One region of the Metabacillus herbersteinensis genome, then DNA from elsewhere that is predicted to be linked to it. Evidence: riboswitches for the same ligand, from Rfam matches in the RefSeq annotation. Region 1 holds a riboswitch; each other region holds the start of a gene.
What was found. A riboswitch is a leader RNA that binds a small molecule or an ion and turns the genes downstream of it on or off. The one in region 1 is predicted to bind S-adenosylmethionine.
Positions count from the first base shown of each region.

Region 2: it holds a riboswitch for S-adenosylmethionine, as region 1 does, so the genes downstream of both, ACFFIX_RS15000 (methionine ABC transporter ATP-binding protein) here and ACFFIX_RS10585 (methionine biosynthesis PLP-dependent protein) in region 1, are expected to answer to the same signal.
Region 3: it holds a riboswitch for S-adenosylmethionine, as region 1 does, so the genes downstream of both, ACFFIX_RS11275 (bifunctional homocysteine S-methyltransferase/methylenetetrahydrofolate reductase) here and ACFFIX_RS10585 (methionine biosynthesis PLP-dependent protein) in region 1, are expected to answer to the same signal.
Region 4: it holds a riboswitch for S-adenosylmethionine, as region 1 does, so the genes downstream of both, ACFFIX_RS05480 (methionine ABC transporter ATP-binding protein) here and ACFFIX_RS10585 (methionine biosynthesis PLP-dependent protein) in region 1, are expected to answer to the same signal.

Region 1 covers NZ_JBHLVO010000007.1:12,816-17,698, reverse strand. Annotated here, with positions in the region: gene ACFFIX_RS10605 (ABC transporter ATP-binding protein) at 1-626, shown strand, start outside; gene ACFFIX_RS10600 (ABC transporter permease) at 610-1,365, shown strand; gene ACFFIX_RS10595 (ABC transporter substrate-binding protein) at 1,384-2,382, shown strand; gene ACFFIX_RS10590 (SCO family protein) at 2,395-2,967, shown strand; SAM riboswitch class I at 3,045-3,188, shown strand; gene ACFFIX_RS10585 (methionine biosynthesis PLP-dependent protein) at 3,533-4,657, shown strand; gene metC (cystathionine beta-lyase) at 4,644-4,883, shown strand, end outside.
Region 2 covers NZ_JBHLVO010000012.1:85,170-90,052, forward strand. Annotated here, with positions in the region: gene ACFFIX_RS14995 (methionine ABC transporter permease) at 1-63, opposite strand, end outside; gene ACFFIX_RS15000 (methionine ABC transporter ATP-binding protein) at 53-1,066, opposite strand; SAM riboswitch class I at 1,135-1,238, opposite strand; gene pxpB (5-oxoprolinase subunit PxpB) at 1,411-2,106, shown strand; gene ACFFIX_RS15010 (5-oxoprolinase subunit C family protein) at 2,111-3,127, shown strand; gene ACFFIX_RS15015 (LamB/YcsF family protein) at 3,121-3,885, shown strand; gene ACFFIX_RS15020 (uroporphyrinogen-III synthase) at 3,938-4,753, opposite strand.
Region 3 covers NZ_JBHLVO010000007.1:152,096-156,978, forward strand. Annotated here, with positions in the region: gene ACFFIX_RS11270 (uracil/xanthine transporter) at 1-1,188, opposite strand, end outside; SAM riboswitch class I at 1,412-1,551, shown strand; gene ACFFIX_RS11275 (bifunctional homocysteine S-methyltransferase/methylenetetrahydrofolate reductase) at 1,655-3,505, shown strand; gene metH (methionine synthase) at 3,498-4,883, shown strand, end outside.
Region 4 covers NZ_JBHLVO010000003.1:98,762-103,644, forward strand. Annotated here, with positions in the region: gene ACFFIX_RS05475 (O-acetylhomoserine aminocarboxypropyltransferase/cysteine synthase family protein) at 1-928, shown strand, start outside; SAM riboswitch class I at 1,033-1,145, shown strand; gene ACFFIX_RS05480 (methionine ABC transporter ATP-binding protein) at 1,274-2,299, shown strand; gene ACFFIX_RS05485 (methionine ABC transporter permease) at 2,292-2,960, shown strand; gene ACFFIX_RS05490 (MetQ/NlpA family ABC transporter substrate-binding protein) at 2,973-3,809, shown strand; gene ACFFIX_RS05495 (carboxymuconolactone decarboxylase family protein) at 3,929-4,294, shown strand; gene ACFFIX_RS05500 (YuzK family famiily protein) at 4,783-4,883, shown strand, end outside.

The sequences.
Region 1 (4,883 bases):
GCCTAACTACTCCAACTTCGGGAGAACTTATCCTCCAAAATAATCCGATAAAAGGACCCGGAAAAGAACGTGGAATGGTTTTTCAACAGGCTGCCTTATTTCCTTGGTTATCTGTTGAAGAAAATGTCATGTTTCCGCTCCAAAAGGAATTATCCAAGAATGCTGCGCGTGAGCTCGCACATAAATACTTGTCGATGGTTCAATTGAGTAATTATACAACCCATTCACCACATGAATTGTCAGGTGGAATGCAGCAACGTGTTGCCATTGCAAGAGCACTTGCGATGGACCCTGCACTACTTTTAATGGATGAACCATTTGGAGCACTTGATGAGCAGACGCGCTCAAGGTTACATGAAGTGTTAGAAGAGATCTTTCTCGAAACAAAGAAAACGATTCTTTTTGTCACACATAGTATTCAAGAGTCTTTAAAGCTCTCAGACCGAATTGTTGTGATGGGTACTCAGCCAGGTCGAATTTTAGACGTGATTGAGCTAGACTTTCCACGTCCACGTGAACAAACCCGCGCGGAGCTATTACCTTATGAAGTAAAAATTAAAAGCTTGCTAAAAGCAGAGATTGATAAAGTCGTAGAAAAGGAGTTACAGCATGCAGCCAGCCGTTAAACGCATCCTCTTTTATGGCGGACTTTTTGCTCTATGGGAGCTTGCTGTTCACCTATTTGGAATTTCAGAAGTTTTACTACCTGCACCATCAGATGTTTTTACCTCATTATATAGAGGCTTTGCAGATATGACGCTTGTTTACGACGTAATGGCTAGCTTTAGACGACTAGCAATTGGGCTTGCCATCTCCTTAACACTCGGAATGTTGTTAGGGGTCCTATTAGCAAAATCAAAAACAGCGGACGAAACGCTTGGCTCACTGATTTTAGCCCTTCAAGCTGTACCAAGTATTGTCTGGCTTCCACTAGCCATTATGTGGTTTGGACTTAATGAAGCGGCAGTCACATTCATAGTCGTTCTTGGTGGAACTTTAGTTATGACAATTAATATGAGAACAGGAATTAAAAACGTCCCACCACTCTATATTAATGCAGCCAAAACAATGGATTACCGTGGCTTTAGTTTGTTTTGGAAAGTCATTTTCCCTGCATCCATTCCGTATGCAGTAACAGGCACTAGATTAGCATGGGCTTTTGCCTGGAGAGCATTGATGGCAGGAGAATTGTTGAGCACAGGTCCAGGTCTTGGTTACTCACTAAGATTCGCCTCAGACTTTGGAGATATGAGTCTAGTTATTGGAATTATGATGATCATTATGGTTATTGGAGTTGTTGTTGATCTTCTTTTCTTCCAGCGCGTAGAAAAGAATGTCATGAGAAAATGGGGATTAGAAACTTAAAATACGGGGGAAAGAATCATGAAAAAATCATTGTTTTTATCAATTATTGCTGCTTTAATGATCGGCCTGTTAGCGGCATGTGGATCAGCGAGTACTCCAAGTGGTAGCGGAGAAAAGAAAGAAATTGTCATTGGGTATTTTCCAAACATTGATCATGTACCAGCGATGATTGCGAGAGAAAAGAAGTACTTTGAAGACTCTGTTGGTGAAAATGTGAAAATCTCTTACAAAACATTTGCGGACGGCCCAGCATTTATGACAGCTTTAAAAACAGGTGATATTCACGCAGGATTAGTGGGTCCAGGACCTGTCATGAACAACTATGCAAATGGTGCAGATGTGAAAATTCTTGCAGGTGCATCTTCAGGTGGAACAGTTATCGTAGCAAGTGAAAAGAGTGGTATTAAAAGTATTGAAGAAATTGAAGGAAAAACATTCATTACACCAGGTGTAGGTTGCACACATGACGTACAAATGGAAACATTTTTACAAGACTTCGGAATTAGTTCAGCACGTATTGGTGGAACGTTAAAGCATGTAACAGGTAACCCAGCACAATACGGCGCAATGTTTGAATCAGGAAAAGTAGATTTAGCAGCAGTTCCTGAACCATGGGCATCTCAATTCGTTAAAGATGGAGCAACAATTCTAGTAGATTCAGACGAAATTTCATACGGAACGACATTACCAAATACCGTGTTAGTAACAAGCAATGAATTAATTGAGGAAGACGAAGAGCTTGTAAAAAACATCGTAAAAGCACATGAAAAAGGTGTAAGCTTTATTAACGAAAATAAAGACGAAGCACGTGAGATTGCAATTAAATCAATTAAAGAGGCAACAAACCAAGAATTAGATCCTTCAATCATAGACAGTGCATGGGAGCGCGTTCGTTACACAACTGAAGTAGATGCAGAAGTTGTTCAAGAATTTGCAAACTCTTCATTTGAACTAAAATTCTTAAAAGAAAAACCAGAATTTGATGAACTAATCGACACGTCATTTGCAAGCAAATAAGGGGATAGCATCGTGAAAAAACTCATACTTGCTTTGTTCCTCACCGTATTCTTGACAGCATGTGGACAGTCAGTAAACCTTGAAGAACACTTTAGCCTGAGTGGTCAAGTTGAACCACTACAGGCTGTTAATCAAGATGGTGAATCTGTAAAAACAGCAGACTACAAAGATTCAGTCTGGCTGGCAGCATTTATTTTCACAAATTGCGACACGGTATGTTCACCAATGACTGCCCACATGGCAAAATTACAGCAACAAATAAAAGACAAAAATCTAGATGTGAATATGGTGTCATTCTCAGTCGACCCTGACAATGATACAAAAGCGGTTGTAAAAACATTTGGTGAACAATTCGGAGCAGACTTTACCAACTGGGACTTCCTAACAGGCTATGATCAAGCAGAAATCGAAACCTTCTCAAACAAAGGCTTCATGGCCCCAGCAGCAAAAGTCGAAGGCTCCAGCCAATTCGTACACAGCACAAACATCTATCTCATCAAAGGAAACACGATCCTAGAACAATACGACGGAGTCTCAGACGTACCCTACGATAAAATAATTGAAGATATAAAGCTACTAAATTAACATAAGACTCTTGCAATTCGTACTGGAATAAGGTAAAGTAGTAAAAAACATAAACAATTCAAAAATTTCATAATACTTTCTTATCAAGAGAGGCAGAGGGACTGGCCCTATGAAGCCTCAGCAACCGGTCAATAACGAGTGAAGACTCTTGGATCGATTGATTTTTGCCAGGTTTAAACACAAAAACTATGTTGTTTTCTGATTTAGCCGTTTGATAATAAAAAATTGAAGCGAACAAAGCGCCCTTGTTTGTTCGAAGCAATTTTTTATTATCAAACGCAGTCACGCGTCAGCGTGACGTGCAAGCGAATGCTTGCAGCTAAACCAGAAAACCTCTAGGCTCTATGTTTAAACCTAACCAGCTAAAATCAATCTACCTTCCAAAAATCTTCCGAGTGCCAAGGTGCTAACTCCAGCAAGCAACACCTTTCGCTTGCAAGATAAGAAGAAGCCGACTATAACATACCAAGACTTCTTCTACATGAGGAAGTCTTTTTGTTTTTTTACAAGCTTCTTCACACATCCCAAATCAAAAGACTACATATTCCTAAGGATGGTGACAATCATGAATCAAAGAATTGAAACAAAGCTAGCGCAAATTGGCAATCGAAGTGAAAAAGTCACAGGAACCGTTAATCCACCCGTTTATTTTTCAACAGCCTATCGACATGCTGGAATCGGGGAATCGACTGGTTTTGATTACATTCGGACTGGTAATCCAACCCGTAGGCTTGTAGAAGACGCAATAGCAGATTTAGAGCATGGCACTGGAGGATTTGCTTTTAGTTCTGGAATGGCAGCCATTCAAACGATCATGGCCCTGTTTGAAAGTGGAGATGAGCTCATCGTGTCCTCAGATTTATACGGCGGAACGTACCGCTTGTTTGAAAAAGAATGGAGGAAATATGGACTACAATTTCAATACGATGACTTTACAGATTTAAATGCTACAGAACAGAGAATATCATCACAAACAAAAGCATTGTTCATTGAAACGCCAACAAACCCTTTAATGCAAGAAGCAAATATAAAGGAGCTGGCAAGCCTAGCTAAACGTCACAACATACTAGTAATCGTTGATAACACCTTTTACACACCTGTTATTCAAAAACCAATTCTTGATGGAGCCGACATTGTAATCCATAGCGCAACAAAGTACTTAGGTGGACACAATGATGTGCTCGCAGGTTTAGTAGTAACAAAAGGGGAGGAGCTTACTGTTGCGTTTGCTGAACATCAAAACGCAATCGGCGCTGTATTATCACCTTTTGATTCGTGGTTGTTAATACGAGGAATGAAAACTTTATCACTGAGAATGAAGCAGCATCAAAGTAACGCACAGGAATTGGTCGAATTTTTGGAGCAGCAGCCCGAAGTAACAGATGTTTTATACCCAGGAAAAGGCGGCATGATCTCGTTCCGACTACAAAGGGAAGAATGGATTAATCCGTTTTTAAAAAATCTAAATACGATCACGTTTGCGGAGAGCTTAGGCGGAGTGGAGAGCTTTATCACCTATCCTGCAACGCAAACACATATGGATATTCCAGAAGAAGTAAGAGCAGCTAATGGAGTGTGTAATCGTCTTTTACGATTTTCAGTAGGAATTGAACATGCGGAAGACATTAAGGCAGATTTGCAAAAAGCCTTTTCAACTATGAAGGGAGCTGAAGCTGTTGAGCAACTCTGAATGGACGTTTCAGACGAAACTGTTGCATAACGATTCAAAGGTCGACAAGGAAACAGGGGCAGTAAGTGTTCCGATTCATCACTCCTCCACTTTTCATCAAGTTGATATTGAAGAGTTTGGGAAATACGATTACAGTCGGTCTGGAAACCCGACCAGAGAAGCTCTGGAAAACGCGATCGCAGAGTTAGAGGATGGAACGAGAGGGTTCGCTTTTTCATCAGGGATG
Region 2 (4,883 bases), on a different contig from region 1:
AATCGTTTCAAGAAAGGCTTTATTCAATTCTGGAAGTAAACTGATTAGTGATTCAGGCAGCATACACAATCACCTCCAATGAATTTGTTCTCGCCCTTATATACTCAATCGCTTTCTCTACCTCAGACTCATCACCATTAAGCTCCATCATAAAAATACCTAATGGCGTCTCCTGGATGTATTCGATCTTTCCATGTAGGATATTTCCTTTTACCTTAAATTTTTGAAAAACATCCGAGATAACCGATTCTTCTGCAATTGAACCTTTGAACTGAATTTTTACGATTGTTCCTTTTCGTTTCTCTAGAATTTGAGAAGGTACATCAAATTGCAGCACACTTTGTATAAAGGATTTTGTTAATGGTGCCTGAGGATTTGCAAAAACTTCATAAACTGAGCCTTCTTCAATGACTCTACCATCCTGCATAATCGCCATTTTATTACAAATTTCTTTGACTACTTCCATCTCATGCGTAATTAAAACAATCGTAAGTCCTAGTTCTCTATTAATCTTTTTTAAAAGACTTAGAATCGATCTTGTTGTACTCGGATCTAGTGCCGATGTTGCTTCATCACATAACAGTACAGATGGATGATTTGCAAGTGCCCTAGCAATCCCAACTCGTTGTTTTTGACCTCCACTTAATTGTGATGGATAGACATCGCGTTTATCTGTTAAACCTACCATCTCAAGAAGCTCAGTCACTCTTGACTCCGTGTCTCGTTTCGATTTATTAGCAGCCTTTAAAGCAAATGCTACGTTTTCGAAAACAGTTTTTGATGAAACAAGATGAAAATGCTGAAAAATCATGCCGATCTTAAGACGAGCGGTTCGTAACTTTTTATCATTTAAAGAAAGTAAATTGATTCCGTCGATGATCACTTGTCCTGAAGTAGGCTTTTCAAGTAAATTTAGACAGCGAATCAACGAGCTTTTTCCTGCACCACTATAACCAACAATTCCAAAAATATCTCCCTTGTTGACGGTGAGTGAAACATTATCCACTCCTATGACCTTGCCTTTTTTTGTCACATACGTTTTTACAAGATTTCTGACTTCAATCATGATGTTCCCCCTTTTTGTAAAAACAAAAACCTCTTTCCATTAAGAAAGAGGCATCGCGTGTATATAACGACTTATCTTTCAGAATGAATTCATTCTGCAGGAAGTGGCACCTTTCCATATAGGTGGTTGCCGGACGTCACAGGGCCTGTCCCTCGGTCGCTCTTGATAAGTTAAATTTTATTTTATTGTAATAATATATCTATCATAATCAGAGTTTAAATGAATGTCAATGACTATTTCAAATTTTGCGAAAGTGAGAATACTCTCAAATCTACTTGTGAACCCCTATGATATAATTAACTTATGTATTTAGTCATACTATTCAACTAATTAGAGGTGGGAAAATGGACTACATTATTCAGCCATTAGGAGACCACGCTGTTATCATTCGGATCGGAAACGAGATAAACGAATCAATACATAAAAAAATCAGAACAATACACACTCACCTGGAACAGGCCTCCATAGATTGGATTATCGAATGTGTTCCAAGCTTTACGACCGTTACGGTTTATTATGACTTGTTGAAAACAGCCACACATTTGCAGATCCCCTACAAATTCGTCACTGAACAGCTACACTTATTACTTGCTGATATAAAGGACGCAAATGCCACTGAAACTAGACTCGTTGAACTACCTGTTTGTTACGGCGGTGAGTTTGGACCTGATTTAGAAATTGTCGCAAAACATAACAGTCTGACTATCGAAAAAGTAATTGATCTACATAGTGAAAGAGATTATTTGGTCTATATGATCGGTTTTGCACCTGGTTTTCCTTATATAGGTGGATTGAATGAAAAGATTGCTACGCCCAGAAAAGATTCGCCCCGCCTTCAAATACCTGTTGGATCAGTAGCAATTGGCGGCAAGCAGACGGGGGTTTATCCGATTCAATCACCAGGCGGCTGGCAAATCATTGGTCGAACACCTGTCACACTTTTCCAACCAAGGAATGAGAATCCTAGCTTATTAAGGGCTGGAGACCAAATTCGATTTAAGCCAATTTCTTTACAAGAATATGTGACCTGGGAGGCTTAGCCGCATGATTAAAATTATTAAGCCAGGTCTACTTTCAACCATTCAAGACAAGGGAAGACATGGTTTTCAAAAAGACGGTGTTGTCGTTAGCGGAGCAATGGATACCGTGTCTTTCCGCATTGCGAATCTTTTGGTAGGAAACGATGAAAATGCGGCTGCTATTGAGGTCACTTTACTCGGTCCAGTTGTCATGTTTTTACAAGATGCGTTCATTTCGATTTGTGGTGCTGATTTCCCTGCATCAATTGACGGCGAAGGAATCCCGTTGTGGGCTACTATTTTTGTCAGGAAAGGGAGCAAACTCCGCTTTGGTTCCACGCATACTGGTTGTCGAGCCTATTTAGCTGTTGCTGGTGGATTTCAAATTGAGACGATCATGGAAAGTAAATCTACCTATCTACGTGCTAAACTAGGTGGTTTGCATGGTCGTGCACTTGATGTCGAAGATGAAATCAGTTTTGAACCTCCAAATGAACGTATAACAAAATTGTTGAGCATTTACACTAAGAAATCGTTGAAACTACCCTTTATCAAAATGAAATGGTCAATTTCTTTTAACTCCTTTTCACACTCTCGCGCACCTAAAAGAATTCGAGTTTTAGAAGGAGAACAATTTGATTTCTTTTCTCAGGTCAATCAACTAGCACTTTTTTCTCAACCTTTTACCATTTCAACAGAAGCTGACAGAATGGGATACCGATTAAGTGGTAATAAACTATACGTTAATTCTTCCGAAAGTATGGTATCAGAAGCGATTCCAGTAGGGACGATTCAGGTTCCACCAGATGGGAATCCAATTATTCTATTAGCAGATCGGCAAACAATTGGCGGTTATCCTAAAATTGGGCAAGTGGCGTGTATTGATTTACCAGCCGTCGCTCAGTTAAAGCCTGGTGATACCCTTTCATTTGTAAAAATTGATCTGGAAACAGCCCAACGAAAATTGCTCGACAAAGAAAGACAGTTGACTGAACTGAAACACGCAATCTCATTTAAGTTTGAAGAGGAGGTTTCATCATGATTATTGATTTAAACTGTGATATGGGAGAAAGCTTCGGTGCCTATCAAATTGGTAAAGATGATGAATTATTGAAGCATATTACTTCAGCTAATATTGCCTGTGGCTTCCATGCAGGTGATCCTTCCATTATGAGAAAAACAGTGAAACTAGCTCTAGAGCACAACGTAGGGATCGGCGCACATCCTGGTTTTCAGGATATCGTTGGCTTTGGAAGAAGAACGATTGATCTAACTGCTCAGGAAGTGTATAACATTGTTGTCTATCAGATTGGGGCACTGAACGCATTTGTTGAATCTGAAGGCGGAAAAATGCAGCATATAAAAGCACACGGTGCGCTATACAACATTGCATCACGTAATATCCAGATTGCAGAAGCGATTGCAGAAGCAGTTTACAAAGTAAATCCTGAATGGATACTTTTTGGTCTAGCTGGGAGCGAGCTTATTAAAGCTGGAGAGAGAATTGGGCTTCAAACTGCACAGGAAGTTTTTGCGGATCGTACATATCAAAAAAATGGAGCTTTAACACCTAGAACCGAGCACAACGCTCTAATCACTGATCCTGACCTTGCATGTCAGCAGGTTATTGAAATTTTACAAGAAGGTAAAGTTACCTGTATTCAAGGAGATAAAGTTTTGATTAAAGCTGATACGATTTGCGTTCATGGTGATGGTGAGAATGCCGTCCAATTTGTTACAGCAATTCGGAGCAAGCTTCAAGCAGCTAATGTTGTAGTTCGTAGGATAGGTGAGAGATAAAATTATTCAAAGCTGAACCCACCTAAAATTAAATTTTCAGGTGGGTTGTTTTTTAAATATTCTCTTCCATCTCATAATATTTGACCAGCTCCATAATCGCACTCCCCATTCGCTCATTTTCAGGGATAACAATTCTAGTCACTCCTTCTTCTTTCAGTGCCTGAGCTGTGACTTTCCCAACTGAAACAGCGATTACTTTTTCTGAGAATGCTTGTAGAACTTCATCCAGTAGGCCTTTTTCTCTTGCATATGCAAACAGAAAGCGTGGCTGTGGGCGACTCGTGAAGTTTACTGCGTCAACCTCCCCTTGAAGAATTTCTGCAACAAGCTGTTCCATGACTTCAGGTTGGGGTGGAATATGTTGATAAGGAAGAATTTCGTGATAATCCGCTCCTTGGGATTGTAAAAATTCAATCAAGTGTGGGGCGGGATCCCCATGTAATTGTAATGCTACTTTACAGCTCCTTAAATCAAAAGCTTCTAAACCTCTAATTAACCCAAGAGTGCTTCCATCGTCATCGCGTGCATGCGGCTTTACATCGAGCTTTTTTAGAGCATTAATCGTTTTATATCCTCTTGCTGCCACTTTTGAAGTCTGTAAAGCGGTAAGGAATTTCGCTTCAATGCCCATTTTAGATGCTGTTTCATGAAGCCTTGTTAAACCGATTCCTGTTGTGAAAAGCAACCAATCATATTTTCCTTCTACTAAATTGTTTATTTCACTTTCCACGTTCGAATCGTCCACATACACTGTTCCTTGTGCAGGACGCAATAGTGGAATTCCACCTAAATTTTTCACAAGGACACTTAATTCTTCTGCACGTCGTGGTCCTAATAATGCCACTTTTTTGCCTGCTAATTTTTCCAAGATAAACACCGCCGATTTTCCTGAATTGTAATGGTTTGAATTTTATCATGTCTAATATCATTAGTAAATCTAATTTTCTGAAAATATCTTCTTTATCTACTACTTGTCTTTTGTAAATGTAGGGTTAATA
Region 3 (4,883 bases), 140 kb from region 1:
AGGTAAGTTATTAAAAAGACTTGGCTCAATTGTCATGATGCTGATTCCAATTAGCACTGGTGCTGCTAGGCGATAAATCGTGATGGAATTAAATTTGTATCCATTTAAACTTTTCAATGAAACTCCAAATAATTGCATATAGGCAACGAATAAAACGGCATTCCCTACAGTTATTGGTAAAGTTGAAAGCAGTAATCCAAATGACGGGATGATTCCCAGCACTGATATCAACGCCCCCCCAATAATAAATGGTTTGCGATCAAAAATTTGTGTGCTCTCTAAAAACCCGATTGAGGAAGCAAATGGTGCATACGTAACCAACCCAAAAAGCGAGGCAACAATCGAATAACATCCCGTCAACAAATAAGAATTTTTAAACTGACTTTTTGTTGGTGTTTCTTTGTAAAGAATTGATGCCGCTTGAACAGAGGCAATCGTGTTACTCAAATTTAAAAGACATCCTAAAAATGTAATCGCAATAATCCCTATTTCTAGATTAGGCATCCCGAAAGGAAAAATCGTAAAAGCTGGCGCCGCTTCACCGCTCATTGATTGCTCAGTTGAAAATAAAAGCGTGTATAGAATCCATCCTAAGACCATTCCGATTAATATAGAAAAATTCCTGATGAGTCGATTTCCTTTAATTTTCAAAAAGCTAACCAAAACCACTAACCCCACCGAAAACAGGCTTATCGGCAGATTAATTCTTCCATCGCTGTCGATTTTCAGCATTCCTTCAAAGAAAATAATCATCAACTGAAACGTTAATAAAAATAAATAAACACTCATCACCATTGGAGTGAAAATTTTTTTAAGTAAAAAAGTTAGGTTACATGCAGCTAATATGAGCGTGACACCCCCGGCTAATAGCATGCCAGTAGCAATTCCCCCACCAATCTCGGTAAAGCTCATCCCTAAAGTTGATGCAGATAAACTCAAATTAAGTATCAACCCCCAAATAACACCAGAAGGTCCTTCCAAAATAGGATAGCGATGCCCGATCAGTCCCTGCAGCACGCAGGCAATTCCCGTCACGATTAATGAACTTCTTAAGATAGACGCCACTTCAAATGATGAAAGCTCAAAAGCCATTCCTACTGAAATCGGTACTACCACAATATTAGCAAAAATAAAAAACAACCATTGTAATGATGCAAATGCAGTTGTCATTGAAGAAAGTTTATTCATCCACTCACCTGTTCTTTTCAAAATTAAATACAATTCTAAATAATATTACTATAATTCCACATTTAAATCTCTATTAAAGCATCCGTTGATTTTTCTTATATCCTTATAATTGCCAGTAAAAAAACACAACATTTTTCACACTTTTTCAATTTAAGGTTGATATTTTTCTAAATATTAGATAAATTAGTTGTAACAGTTTTTAATCAATTAAAGTAAATAGGTATTCTTATCAAGAGAAGCTGAGGGACTGGCCCTTTGAAGCTTCAGCAACCGGTAACCCAAGAAGGTCTAGGTAAAATGATCTTCTGCTTACCAAGGTGCTAACTCCAGCAAAGCATATAACAGATGCTTGGCAGATAAGGGGAAGGATTGTTTCATCAAAGTCTTCTTCTTTAGAAGGCTTTTTTATTTATAATAAAGCCCCCCTTTTTTTAACCATACATCCTAAGAAACGGAGGCTTTAATCATGAGTTTTTTAAAAGAATTACAGAATTCAATTTTAATAGCAGATGGTGCGATGGGAACGCTTCTCTATTCCCATGGTGTTGATCGATGTTTTGAAGAATTAAATTTATCAAAACCTGAGGATGTACTTCACGTGCATCAGTCCTATATCCAAGCTGGAGCCGATATCATTCAGACAAACACGTACGGCGCCAACTTTATTAAACTTTCAAGATACGGACTTGAAGATGAGATTCGGCAAATCAATAAAAGAGCCGTGGAAATAGCAAAGCAGGCTGCGACACCCTCTACACATGTTGTTGGTACGATTGGTGGTGTTCGTGCATTTAAAAAGAGTGCCCATTCCTTAGATGAAGTGAAACGAAACTTCCGTGAACAGTTATTTCTTTTACTTAGTGAGGATGTCGACGGCCTCCTTTTAGAAACATACTATGATTTTGAAGAACTCAAGACGGTCCTTCAGATTGCTAGGAAAGAAACAAACAAGCCGATTATTACAAACGTCTCTCTCCATGATGCAGGTGTCCTCCAAGACGGAACCTCATTACAGGACGGCCTAAGCCAATTAGAGGAACTCGGAGCAAATGTTGTTGGTTTGAACTGTCGACTAGGACCTTATCACATGATTCAGTCTCTTGAAGAAGTTTCGATTCCAAAACACGCCTTTCTTTCTGTTTATCCAAATAGTAGTTTACCAACCTTTGAAGAGGGTCGACTTGTCTACGGATCTGATGAACGCTATTTTGAAGAAAGTGCCTTGAAGTTCAGAGAACAAGGTGTCCGTCTTATCGGTGGTTGCTGTGGAACGACGCCAGAGCATATTCGTGCAATGGCCAACGCTGTTTCACACTTGAAACCAGTTACAGAAAAAAAGGTGAAGCTTCCGAAAATGGAAGTAATTACGACCTCAAATAACCCAACACCTGAACCACCACTTCAGGACATTGTCAAAGAAAGACGTTCTGTGATAGTTGAACTCGATCCACCAAAAAAGCTCGGATTGAACACTTTTTTAGAAGGTGCACTCGCTTTGCAACAGGCTGGAATTGACGCGCTAACTCTTGCAGATAATTCCCTTGCAACACCGAGGGTAAGCAATGTTGCTGCTGGTTTACTCGCCAAGGAAAAAGCAAATTCCAGGACACTTATTCACCTTACATGCCGTGACAGAAACTTAATTGGCTTGCAATCACACTTAATGGGGCTCCATACTCTCGGTTTATCAGATGTTTTAGCTGTAACTGGTGATCCGTCAAAGATTGGTGACTTTCCAGGTGCTACCTCTGTATACGATTTATCATCGTTCGATTTAATTAGTTTAATCAAGCAGTTCAACGAAGGATTGTCTTATTCAGGGAAACCCCTAGGTGAAAAAACGAATTTCTCGGTTGCGGCAGCCTTTAACCCAAATGTCAGACATCTTGATAAAGCTGTTGTCCGTCTCGAGAAAAAAATTCATTGTGGTGCTGACTATTTCATCTCTCAGCCACTTTATTCTACTCAACAAATTGAAGACGTTTATCTAGCTACTAAACAATTAAAAGCGCCAATTTATATCAGGATTATGCCTTTGACGTCCACGCGTAATGCCGAGTTTATTCATAACGAAATTCCAGGAATTAAGCTATCAGATTCCATCCGTGAAAAAATGGCTTTGGCTGGGAATGACAAAGAAAAAGCACGTCAAGAAGGATTAGCCATTGCACGTTCATTGATTGATACTGCGTTTGAACTGTTTAATGGTATTTATCTGATCACTCCTTTCTTGCAGTACGACTTAACAGTAGAGCTCACTCACTATATTCATCAAAAAGAAAAACAACGTACTGAAAGGAAGATCTTCCATGTCTAACATACAAGAAGAACTAAAAAAACGAATCCTCGTTCTCGATGGAGCAATGGGAACAATGATTCAACAAGCCGATCCCACTGCCGCTGACTTCGGTGGTGAAGAGTATGATGGCTGTAATGAATACTTAACCAAAACAAGTCCCACACTCATTGAAAATATTCACAAAGCCTATTTAGAAGCAAATGCTGATATTATCGAGACAAATACGTTTGGCGCAACAAGTTTGGTTTTAGACGAATATGAACTAGGTCATTTAGCGCTCGAACTTAATATTGAATCAGCCAAAATTGCCAAGCGCGCTGCAGAGCAATTTTCTACCCCTTCTAAACCAAGGTTTGTAGCAGGTTCAATGGGACCAACCACGAAAACACTGTCCGTTACCGGTGGAACTTCCTTTGACACCCTTGTTGACACATACGAGGAGCAAGCGAGAGGCTTACTACTTGGTGGTGTTGACTTACTTTTACTTGAAACAAGTCAAGATTTGTTAAATGTGAAAGCTGGTTTTTTAGGGATAAAGAAAGCATTTGAAACAGTCGGTAAAGAAGTTCCACTAATGATTTCTGGAACCATTGAGCCGATGGGAACTACACTCGCTGGACAGGATATTGAAGCTTTTTACATTTCGTTGGAGCATATGAAGCCGATTTCTGTTGGTCTAAACTGTGCAACAGGTCCTGAATTTATGACGGATCACATTAGGACATTATCCGGCTTAGCTAATACGGCTGTAAGCTGTTATCCAAATGCAGGTCTGCCTGATGAAGAAGGTAATTATCACGAGTCTCCACAATCATTAGCAAAAAAAATCTCAGGCTTTGCAGAACAAGGATGGCTCAATATTGTCGGAGGCTGTTGCGGAACAACACCTGAACATATTCAGGCATTAGCTGAGGCTGTTTCAAGTCTTACACCTCGTCCTATTTCTGAGATCTCAAGTGGCCACACCGTTTCAGGGATTGAACCACTTATATACGAAGAAGGAATGCGACCTTTATTTGTAGGAGAACGAACAAATGTTATTGGCTCTAGAAAATTCAAACGATTGATCGCTGAGCAAAAATTTGAAGAAGCATCTGAAGTTGCACGAGCTCAAGTGAAAAATGGTGCCCATGTCATTGACATCTGTTTAGCCGATCCTGACCGCGAAGAGCTAGAAGACATGGAGCTTTTTATTAAAGAACTCGTAAAAAAAGTAAAAGCTCCACTTGTCATTGATTCAACTGATGAAAAAGTAATCGAACGTGCCTTAAAATATTCACAAGGTAAAGCAATTATCAACTCGATTAATCTTGAAGATGGTGAAGAGCGCTTTGACGCGATCGTACCACTTATTAAACAATACGGTGCAGCAGTTGTCGTTGGAACGATTGATGAA
Region 4 (4,883 bases), on a different contig from region 1:
TGTGTTTGTTGACCCAAAGGATCCAGAAAACTTTAAAGAAGCGATTACACCGAAAACAAAGGCTATTTTTGCTGAAACGATTGGAAATCCAAGTTTGGATGTTTTAGATATAGAGTCTGTCGCAAAAGTTGCACATGATGCAGGAATACCACTTATTATCGACAACACCTTCGCCACACCATATTTATGTCGTCCAATTGAACATGGAGCAGATATTGTTGTGCATTCTGCTACAAAGTGGTTGCTTGGTAACGGAACAACACTCGGTGGAATTATCGTTGATGGCGGAAAATTCGATTGGAATAGCCCTAAGTTTCCAGGATTCACTAGCCCTGATCCTAGTTATCACAACCTTGTCTATGCAGAGGCACTTGGTGAAATAGCATTTATTATTAAAGCTCGTGTTCAATTGCTGCGTGATTTAGGACCCGCTATCAGTCCGTACAACTCTTTTCAATTCACATTAGGTCTTGAAACACTTCATGTACGTATGAAAGAGCATGTATCCAATACTAGGAAAATAATTCATTACTTAAAAGAACACCCTGCTATTAAATGGGTTTCTTATCCAGAGCTACCAGATCATCCAGGAAAGCAACTTGCTGAAAAATACTTACCAAAAGGAGCCGGTTCTGTCGTCATTTTTGGGATAAAAGGCGGGCGGGAAGCTGGGGCTGCACTAATTAATGCTGTCGAATTATGGTCACATGTTGCGAATGTTGGGGATGCGAAAAGCCTAATCATTCATCCAGCAAGTACAACTCATCAACAGCTCGAACAAGAGGATTTAAAGAAATCTGGAGTTACTGAAGATTTAATTCGTTTATCAGTTGGAATCGAACATATTGATGATTTATTGGAGGATTTAGAGCAAGCTATTTTTAAGGCAACAAGCATACGATCTTCAGCAACTGTTAGCTTATCTTAAAAATAGAATAAAATAGTTGACACATTTTTTTAACGCATGATACAATCACAAACGTAATCAAAACTCACTTAAAACGAATAAGGTACTAATTAAATAAAGTTATACTCTTATCAAGAGTGGTGGAGGGAAGTGCCCTATGAAGCCCGGCAACCGTCAACAGTCGATGTTGAAATGGTGCCAATTCACACAAAGCAATGATTGCTTTGGTAGATGAGAGAAAGGACATTAACTATTACATGCCTTTCTGCTCATTTTTGCAGAAAGGCATTTTTCGTTTAGAAAATTGTAAAATCTTTATACTAATAGAGTGAGAGGACTAAAAACAACTAGAAAGAAGGTGATGACATGATTCAACTAAAAGAAGTTGTCAAGATCTATCAATCAAAAAGCGGAAATGTTAAGGCAGTTGATACGGTAGATTTGGATATTAAGCAAGGAGAAATCTTTGGAATCATTGGATATAGTGGAGCAGGTAAAAGTTCATTAATTCGCTTGCTGAACGGACTTGAAAAACCAACAAGCGGTTCAATAGAAGTGGCTGGGCAAAGAATTGATAAAATCGGTGGCCGGGAATTACGAAAAGCTCGCCAAGAAATTAGTATGATCTTTCAACACTTTAACCTGCTATGGTCACGAACAGTTCGAGAAAATATCGCTTTTCCTCTCGAAATTGTCGGAGTGAAAAAAGAAAGTCGTGATAAAAGAGTTGCTGAATTAATTAAGCTGGTTGGTTTAGAAGGACGAGAAGATGCCTACCCCGCTCAACTAAGTGGTGGACAAAAACAGCGCGTTGGAATTGCGAGAGCTTTAGCCAATAATCCTAAAGTATTGTTGTGTGATGAAGCTACTTCAGCGCTTGATCCACAAACGACTGATTCAATCTTAGAACTACTTGTCGATATTAATGAAAGACTAGGTTTGACGATTGTGCTAATCACTCACGAAATGCATGTAATTCGTAAGATCTGTCACCAAGTAGCTGTTATGGAAGAGGGGCGTGTTGTCGAGCAAGGCGAAGTACTTCAAGTCTTCAAAAAACCGCAACAGTCAATAACAAAACGATTTGTTAAGCAAGTAACAGAACCTGAAGACACGAAAGCAACAGTTGAACACTTATTGGAGCTATATCCAAAAGGAAGGGTTGTACAACTAACTTTTGTCGGAGATGCAGCTGAGCAACCTTTAATCACCAATATCATTCGTCATTTTGAAGTGGAAGTAAACATCCTACAAGGTAAGATTTCACAAACGCAGAGTGGCTCTTACGGTACATTGTTTATTCACATGGATGGAAATGACCTAGAGGTAGAGAGAGCAGTTTCTTATATACAAAATCAACAGGTTGAGGTGGAGGTGATTCTAAATGCTTGAACAACTTCTGCCTGAAGTGAATTGGGAAAAGGTCTGGGAAGCAACTTACGAGACCATTTATATGACGTCTTTATCGGTTGTTGCCACTTTTATTATTGGCATTATTTTAGGATTACTATTATTCCTGACAGCTAAGGGAAACATATGGGAAAACAGAATGATTAACGGACTTGTTGCATCAGTTGTAAATATCTTTCGATCCATCCCATTTATCATTTTGATCATCCTACTGATACCTTTTACAAAAGTAGTTGTCGGAACAATCTTAGGAGCAAACGCTGCATTGCCCGCCTTAATTATCGGTGCGGCACCCTTTTACGCAAGGATGGTTGAAATTGCACTTCGTGAAATTGATAAAGGCGTTATTGAAGCGGCAAGGTCTATGGGTGCTAAAACAAGCACAATCATTATGAAAGTGCTTCTCCCGGAATCAATGCCAGCTCTTGTATCTGGAATAACAGTGACTGCAATTGCATCGGTAGGATACACAGCAATGGCTGGAGTTGTTGGTGCAGGTGGACTTGGTAATTTGGCTTTCTTAGAAGGATTTAACCGTGGTAACATTCAAGTAACCATTATAGCAACTGTACTTATTTTAATTTTTGTTTTTATCATCCAATTTATTGGAGATTTATTAACTAAATCACTAGATAAACGATAGGGGGAAAAGAAAATGAAAAAGAGTTTATTGGTATTTTTATTAGCAATCATTGCAACAGTTTTAGTAGCATGTGGTGGCGCTGAAGATAGTACAGGTGGCGAAGGTGAAAGTAAAACATTAAAAATTGGGGCATCACCAGTTCCACACGTTGATATTTTAGAGGAAGCAGCTCCACTTTTAAAGGAAAAAGGAATTGAACTAGACATCGTTGAGTTTACGGATTATGTATTGCCAAACAAAACACTTGAAGAAAATGAGCTTGATGCAAACTATTTTCAACACGAGCCATACCTTAACTCACAAATTGCTGATAATGGGTATAAATTTGTAAGTGCTGGTGGCGTCCACATTGAACCAATTGGAGTATACTCTAAGCGACATAAGTCATTAGAAGATCTTCCAGACGGAGCAACTATCATTATGAGTAACTCGGTTGCAGATCATGGTCGTATGCTTTCACTATTAGAGGAAAAAGGTCTTCTTACTTTAAAAGAAGGTGTTGAAAAAACAGCAGCAACAGTAGAAGATATTGAAGAAAACCCAAAAAATCTTGAATTCCAAGCTGATATTGAAGCAGCAATGCTTACAAAAGCGTACGAAAATGACGAAGCAGACGCAGTATTAATTAATGGTAACTATGCATTAGATGCTGACTTAAATCCTGCTGAAGATGCAATTGCGCTTGAGTCACCTGAAAGCAACCCATATGTAAACTTAATAGTTGTTCGTGAAGGTGATGAAGAGAGAGAAGAAATTAAAGCATTGGTTGAAGTACTTCAATCAGAAGAAATTCAAGAATTTATTAAAACAAACTATGAAGGATCTGTTCTTTCAGCAGTTGGTGAGTGAAAAGGTGAGTCTGTCCTCGTGACAGGCTTTTTCTATTTTTCTTATATATTTCTGAATACATTTTTCAAATCAAAGCATACTAACGTTGAAAAAATGGTGAAATGGAGTTGTTTATGTAAATGGAACAGTTTGAACCGCGAAATTCAACAGAAGCTGCTTTACTTGACTATAAAATGGGATTAGGAACGTTTACTGAAAAAATGCCAGATTTAGCTCATCATTTTAATGCATTTACCGAAGCTTGTTTCAAAGAAGGAACACTTTCTCAAAAAGAAAAACAACTAATAGCACTGGGCATAAGTATTTTTTCACAGGATGAATATTGCATTATCTATCATACAAAAGGCTGTTTAGATCAAGGAGCGTCTGAGCAAGAGATATTGGAAGCGGTTGGCGTTACAGCAGCATTTGGCGGTGGAGCTGCAATGAGCCAGGCCGTCACACTCGTTCTAGAATGTATGACCGAATTAAAGGAGTTAAATTAAAAGAGTCCTAAGGGGCTCTTTTTTACAAATAAGTAATAAAATCTGATACTAAGTCTGCTTTTCGCAGTCCAGCTCCACGCCTAGCTCCTCGAGGTCATAAGACGATTCTAAATTGAAGGCAAAGAACGCCTTCAATTTAGAATCGTCTTATGCTATGCCTAAGGCTGACAAGGCGCCCCGCGCTTTTTTTATGTATTAAGTGACTATCGTAGAATACGAAGATATTTGTCGCACTTTCCAGAAATTATTATTGGATTTCATCAACTCTTTAGCATTATGAAGCATTTTTTAGCAAATAGGTAAATACTTATCGTCAAATAGGGTAAAGGGTTCATATCGTCGCTCACAATCCAATATGAGTGCATACACACTTTGAGGGTTAGTTAAAATCTTGTTACACTTGTAACTGTTGAGACGAAGAAATTTGAAAGGAATGATTCATTATTTATTGTAGTCAAGATAAACTTGATCTCAATTACACGACAGAAATGGAAAAGGCAATGCACCAAACTCACGGAATGGGCTATGCAGAGTACAGTCGACACCATGATAAACGCATGGAAGTAGAAAAAAGTCGTGAAATGGATTA